DNA from 3 places in the Mesorhizobium sp. WSM4976 genome. Region 3 is predicted to be linked to each of the others. Evidence: predicted binding sites of a transcription regulator. Region 3 holds the regulator's gene; each other region holds the start of a gene.
The links. The regulator PhoB, encoded in region 3, activates phosphate uptake and scavenging genes when phosphate is short. The targets are predictions, from matches to a motif close to TGTCATNNANCTGTCAT.
Positions count from the first base shown of each region.

Region 1: the regulator PhoB is predicted to act here: its motif matches at 1,068-1,084, upstream of ppk2 (polyphosphate kinase 2).
Region 2: the regulator PhoB is predicted to act here: its motif matches at 1,584-1,600, upstream of P9272_RS15000 (YdcH family protein).

Region 1 covers NZ_JARTVT010000014.1:36,442-38,709, reverse strand. The annotation lists gene P9272_RS18155 (aldo/keto reductase) at 1-918, opposite strand, end outside; gene ppk2 (polyphosphate kinase 2) at 1,185-2,105, shown strand; gene P9272_RS18145 (dihydrofolate reductase family protein) at 2,144-2,268, opposite strand, start outside.
Region 2 covers NZ_JARTVT010000011.1:31,448-33,715, reverse strand. The annotation lists gene ispG (flavodoxin-dependent (E)-4-hydroxy-3-methylbut-2-enyl-diphosphate synthase) at 1-1,090, opposite strand, end outside; gene P9272_RS15000 (YdcH family protein) at 1,335-1,514, opposite strand; gene P9272_RS14995 (DUF465 domain-containing protein) at 1,764-1,967, shown strand; gene P9272_RS14990 (IclR family transcriptional regulator) at 1,995-2,268, opposite strand, start outside.
Region 3 covers NZ_JARTVT010000021.1:123,714-125,981, forward strand. The annotation lists gene P9272_RS24585 (ROK family protein) at 1-553, shown strand, start outside; gene phoB (phosphate regulon transcriptional regulator PhoB) at 854-1,543, opposite strand; gene phoU (phosphate signaling complex protein PhoU) at 1,561-2,268, opposite strand.

The sequences.
Region 1 (2,268 bases), on a different contig from region 3:
TTCGGTGAGGGAAAGGCTTGCCGCGGCGAGATTGTCCTTGAGCTGCGTCTCGTTACGGGCACCGATCACGAGTGAGCTGACGGCCGGACGGCCGAGCAGCCAGGCCAGCGCCACCTGCGCCCCTGAAATGCCGCGCGCCTTGCCGATCTCGTTGAGCACGTCGACGATGCGCCACAGCCGGTCCTCGTCGCGGATCGGCGGCTCCGTCCAGCCGCCGATCTGGCGCGCGGTCGGGCTGTCGCGATGATATTTGCCGGAGAGTAGGCCGCCCGCCAGCGGACTCCAGACCAGCACGCCTAGGCCCTGGTCGACCGAGATCGGCAGCAGTTCATATTCGGCCTCGCGCGCTTCCAGCGTGTAATGGATCTGCTGGGTGACGAAACGGGCCTGGTGGCGGCTGTCGCTGGCGGCAAGTGCCTTCATCACCTGCCAGCCGGACCAGTTGGAGCAGCCAATGTAGCGGATCTTGCCTTGGTTGACCAAAGTGTCGAGCGCCGCGATCGTCTCCTCGACCGGGGTGAGCCCGTCCCACTGATGGACGAAATAGATGTCGATGACATCGGTTCTGAGCCGCTTCAGGCTCTTTTCGCATTCCCGAATGAGATGGTGCCGCGACAGACCCTCGTCATTTGGGCCTGTGCCGATGCGCATGCGCGCCTTGGACGCGATCAGCACGTCGTTCTTGCGCTTGCCGCCGAGCGCCTCACCGATGATCTCCTCCGACAATCCGTTCGAATAGACATTCGCGGTGTCGATGAGGTTGATGCCGGTATCGATGCAGGTATCGATGATGCGCCTCGCTTCTGAAAGATCGGAGTTGCCGACAGCGGCGAACGGGCCAGTGCCGCCGAAGGTCATGGTGCCGAGGGTCAATGTCGAAACCTTGAGGCCGGAGCGGCCAAGGGTGCGGTATTCCATGTCGGGTCCTCGCGATTTTGTTTTGGAGAGCCGCCGCAGCGGGCGCGGCAAAGAGGCAAGGGGATTTGTAGGACAATTTGAGCTGCTTGTCGCCCCGCTATCGATACGGGCCGATCACATATCTTCTATCGAGGCTGGGCTGATCGCCTTGCAATAAAACCGTCATCGCGCCTCTGTATCTCAGTCGGCTTACGGAGTGGCGTATCCGGCCGGAGCCGCGGCGCAATTCCGAAGCGGTGATGGCTGACAGGCGACGGAGCTGCGCGATGAATGAGGTGAATCCGAATTCCGGGGGGAAGGACTGGCTCGAAGCCGAGCTCGAGGACACGCTCGACGAGGACTATGAGCTGGAGCTTTCCGAACCGGCGCTCTCGCTCGAGATCGCCAAGATCTACAAGAAGTCGCATCCGCCTTCCATCGAGCGGATGACCTACTTTCGCGAGCTGCTGAGGCTCCAGTCCGAACTGATCAAGCTGCAGTCCTGGGTCGCCTACCACAAGAAGAAGCTGGTGGTGATCTTCGAGGGCCGCGACTCCGCCGGCAAGGGCGGCGTCATCAAGCGCATCACGCAGCGGCTCAACCCCCGCATCGCGCGCGTGGTGGCGTTGCCGGCGCCGACCGAGCGCGAAAAGTCGCAATGGTATTTCCAGCGCTACGTGCCGCATCTCCCCGCCGGCGGCGAGATCGTGCTGTTCGATCGCTCCTGGTACAACCGCTCCGGCGTCGAGCGGGTGATGGGATTTGCCAATGCGGATCAGGTCGAGGAGTTCTTCCGCGACGTTCCGGAATTCGAACGCATGCTGGTCCGCTCCGGCATCACGCTCGTGAAATACTGGTTCTCGATCACCGACGAGGAACAGCAGATGCGCTTCCTGATGCGCATCCATGACCCGATGAAGCAGTGGAAGCTGTCGCCGATGGATCTGCAGTCACGCGTGCGCTGGGAGCAGTACACCAAGGCCAAGGAAGAGACATTCGCCCGCACCAACATCAAGGAGGCGCCCTGGTTCATCGTCGAGGGCAACGACAAGAAGCGCGCGCGGCTGAACTGCATCGACCACCTGTTGCAACAGGTGCCATATGAAGACGTGCCACATGAGGAGATCACGCTGCCGGAGCGCGTCTTCAACCCCTCCTATGAGCGTCAGGTGCTGCCGCGCGAGCTTTACGTGCCGGAGAAATATTGAGCCATCTTCCCCTTCTCCCACAAGGGGGAGAGCCTAGCCTACGCCCGTCCGATCATCACATGCGTCGCATCGGCGGTCGCCACCTGCCCGGTGCAGGTGTATCCCAGCTTCAGCATGTCGAGCCCGGCGAACAGATGCTCGCCCGAGCCGAGCAGAAGCGGCG
Region 2 (2,268 bases), on a different contig from region 3:
TGCCGATGTCGGCATGCTTGGATTCGCCCGGACCGTTGACGATGCAGCCCATCACCGCGACCTTGAGATTCTCGACGCCGGGATATTTCTCGCGCCACACCGGCATGTTCTTGCGGATATCGGCCTGGATGCTCTGGGCGAGTTCCTGAAACACGGTGGACGTCGTGCGGCCGCAGCCGGGGCAGGCCGCGACGATCGGCACGAACTGCCGGAAGCCCATGGTCTGCAGCAGTTCCTGCGACACTTGCACCTCGCGCGTGCGGTCGCCATTCGGCTCCGGGGTCAGAGAGATGCGGATCGTGTCGCCGATGCCCTGCTGCAGAAGAATACCCATGGCGGCGGACGAGGCGACGATGCCCTTGGTGCCCATGCCGGCTTCAGTCAGGCCCAGATGCAGGGCGTGATCGGAGCGTGTCGCTAGCTCGGTATAGACGGCGATGAGGTCCTGCACGCCGCTGACCTTGGCCGACAGGATGATCTTGTCGCGGCCGAGCCCAATCTCTTCCGCCATCTCGGCCGACAGGATCGCCGACTGGACGATCGCCTCGCGGGTGACCTCCTGCGCGGTGAGCGGCGAGCCCTTCGCCTGGTTGTCGTCCATCAACCGGGTCAGCAGCTCCTGGTCGAGCGAGCCCCAGTTGACCCCGATGCGCACCGGCTTGTCATGCCTGATCGCCATCTCGACGATCGCCGCGAACTGGCGGTCCCTCTTGTCCTTGAAGCCGACATTGCCGGGATTGATGCGGTATTTCGCCAGCGCCTCGGCGCAGGCCGGATGATCGGCCAAGAGCTTGTGGCCGATATAATGGAAGTCGCCGACCAGCGGCACATCGATGCCGAGCCGCAACAGTCGCTCATGGATGCGCGGAACCGCCGCCGCGCTCTCGTCGCGGTCGACCGTGATGCGCACGATTTCCGAGCCGGCGCGATGCAGCGCCGCAACCTGGGCGACGGTCTGGTCGACATCGGCGGTGTCGGTGTTGGTCATCGACTGCACGACGACAGGCGCGCCGCCGCCGACCATCACGCCGCCGACCGACACGCGGACCGACGTGCGCCGCGGAAAGGGAGAAGAGAAATATCCGGTCATGCCGGCCGCCTTCATCTGAAAGTTCCGGGCATGAGGTGGCGGAGCAAAGATGGCTTGTCAATGGCAGGCGGCAGGCGAGGTTGGCAAATCCGCAGCCGCCACGCGAAAAATGCCAGCTCTGCCGATCGCGAGATCCGCGACCGAACTTTCCACCGATTTCAGTTAAAAAGCACCATGCCGGTGGCATTTCTTGCCACCGGAAGTTTCACCGCGGCGGGTTGCGGCGATGGTGCCTGGAGGAGCTTCAGTGTGTCGTCGGGCTAGCCTTCAGCTTTTCAATCTCGTCCTTGATTGCCAGCTTGCGTCGCTTGAGATTCACGATTTCGAGGTCGTCTACCGAAGGATGGTTCATCGCGTCGGTAAGCTCGCGCTCGATATCACCGTGTTTCCGCTGCAACTCATCAAGATGGGATGCAAGAGACATGATTGGTTCTCCCTTTCATGGTTTCCTCGATTGCAGCCGTCGCAGGCACGTCCACCGCAGGTTGCGACTGTGACGGCACCATGACAGTTTGCCACCAACCGATCTCTATGTCGAATGACACGTGGTAGCATTCCACGACAAAGTGAAATGTGATAAGGGCTGCGCGCCGGCCTCAGACCAACAAGTCACAAACCCAAACGGTCCCGCCCAGACAGCCCGATTGGGCGATGCATACGCAGACGGTAGATAATGTCCGAACAGGAACAGGCTGAAATACGCCTCGAATATTCCCGGCTCAAACAAGAACACGCCGATTTCGACGCCGCTATAAACGCGATGATCGCCACGGGCTGCGACCCGCTTCAGATTCAGCGAATGAAGAAGAAGAAGCTGATGCTGAAAGACCGGCTGTCGGCGCTGGAAGACCGCATCATTCCCGACATCATCGCCTGAGCGGGTAGCTTCCCCGGAGACATGCTTTTAAGAGATCGAAAGCCGGGCGGCCCGCTCGCGCAGCAGCGCGACCAATTCGCCTGTTCGCGCCTCCGACGTGTCGATCGGCACCACCAGGCACATCGTCGCCTCGACCCTGCCAGGCGCCGAGAACACGGGCGCCGCCAGGCATTTGGTGTAAGCATCGACCAGGCCCGACGTGACGCAATAGCCGGTGACGCGCGCCCGAGCGATGTCATCGATGAAGTCATCGATCTCTATCTTGCGGCCGTCCGGCAGCACGAGATCGTCTTCCGTGACC
Region 3 (2,268 bases):
GGGCGAATTGTTCACCGGCACGCATTCTTCCGGCGGCGAGTTCGGCCACATGATACATCGTCCGGGCGGCGCGCTTTGCCGCTGCGGGCGCCGCGGCTGCGTCGAGGCCTATGCCGGCAATTACGCGATCTGGCGCAGCGCCATGGGGATAAGCGAGGACGCCGCGCCAATCGACATCGGCGACGCCGACATGCGCGCGCTGGCTGCAAAGGCCCGGCAGGAGGACGGCCCCGAGCGGGAGGCTTATCGCCGGGCCGGCGAGGCGCTGGGCTTCGGTTTGGGCAGCCTGTTCGCCCTTATCGACCCTGCGCCTGTCGCTATGGTCGGCGTCAGCGCGGCCGCCTTCGACCTTATCGAGCCGGCGCTGAGGGAGGCGATCGCCCGGACCGCCGGCGGCCAGCACTCGAGCTCGATCTCCTTCGACACCGAGCCGAACGAGCTGCCGCTGATCCGCGAAGGCTGCGCCATGCGCGCGTTGACCTTCGTCGACCAGGAGATTTTCGCGCCGGGCGTCCAGGCGAGAACTGACGCGGCGGGGAAGAACGTGGCCTGAGCGCGTTTCCGATTCGCCGGAGATCAGCGAAGGCCTTTGAGCTTCGTCATTTCGGAGCGAAGCAGGAGCGAAGCTCCGTCGCGGAGACCCTGGAATCCGTGCCGTTACCTTGATCGTAGGGCGCAGCGGCGAAAAATCCGGACCGTCGCAACGCTTCGAGCCGCAGCATGGATCCGCGGGTCTGCGCCGAGTCGCTGCGCTCCTTGCTCCGCCCGTTGGTTGACGACGCACAAGCGTCTCGGCTACCCACCAGCGTGGATGCTGGAAGTGCCTGCCCCGTCACCACTTTGGCACCGTATCCTACTCCTCGCGGATGGCGTAACCCGCCCCGCGAATGGTGCGGATGACGTCCGGCATGCGGCCGTTGTTGACGGCCTTGCGCAGGCGGCCGACATGGACGTCCACCGTACGCTCGTCGATATAGATCGTCTCGCCCCAGACATTGTCGAGCAGTTGGCTGCGCGAGAACACGCGGCCGGGATGCCGCATCATGAATTCGAGCAGGCGGAACTCGGTCGGGCCGAGCCTGATCTCGCTCTTCTTGCGGTAGACGCGATGCGATTCGCGGTCGAGCACGATGTCGCCGACCTTGAGCACGCTGGACAGCACCTCAGGCTTGGCGCGGCGCAGCAGCGCCTTGACGCGCGCCATGAACTCCGGCGTCGAGAACGGCTTGACCAGATAGTCGTCGGCGCCGGTGGACAAACCTCGAACCCGATCGCTTTCTTCACCGCGCGCTGTCAGCATGATGATCGGCAGCCGCTCGGTTTCGGGCCGCATCCTGAGACGCCGGCAGAGCTCGATGCCTGAGACCGCCGGCACCATCCAGTCGAGCACGAGCAGGTCGGGAACGTTTTCCTGAAGGCGGATTTCGGCCTCGTCGCCGCGGGTCACCACTTCCACCTGGTAACCCTCGGATTCGAGATTGTAGCGGAGCAGCACCCCCAGCGGCTCCTCGTCCTCCACCACCATGATGCGTGGCGCGATCATCGGGGTAACCTTTTCCCTCAGGCGGCCGGCGCCGACATTGCCGTCTCGTCCTGCTTCGGACGGTTGGCGGGCAATTGCGTGCCGGTCAGCACATAATAGGCGTTCTCGGCGATGTTGGTCACATGGTCGCCGATGCGTTCGAGATTCTTGGCGCAGAATAGAAGATGCGTGCAAGGGGTGATGTTGCGCGGGTCTTCCATCATGTAGGTCAACAGCTCGCGGAACACCGAGGTGTATTTGACGTCGATGCGTTCGTCATCGTTGCGAAGCTTGGCCAGCGCCGCGGCATCGCCCACCGTATATTCCTGGATCACGCCCTGGACCTGGATCAGCACCAGCTGCGCCATGGAATCGATCGAATGCGTGAGGTCGCGCGGGGCGGTGCTGACGCCGACCGACCCGACGCGCTTGGCGATGTTCTTGGCGAGATCGCCGATGCGTTCGAGGTCGCCCGCCATGCGGATCGAGCCGACCACGTGGCGAAGATCGTCCGCCATCGGTTGGCGCTTGGCGATCAGCGTGATGGCGCGGTCGTCAAGCTCGCGCTGACGCGCATCCATGATGGCATCGTCGGAGACGACGCGCTGCGCCAGCGCATTGTCGCTTTCGAGCAGGGCCCTGGTCGAGCCGCCGACCATGGAGCCGGCGAGATCGCCCATGTCGGTGATGAGCCGGCTGATCTGCCTCAGATCCTCGTCGAAGGAGGCGACGGTATGTTCGGCCAT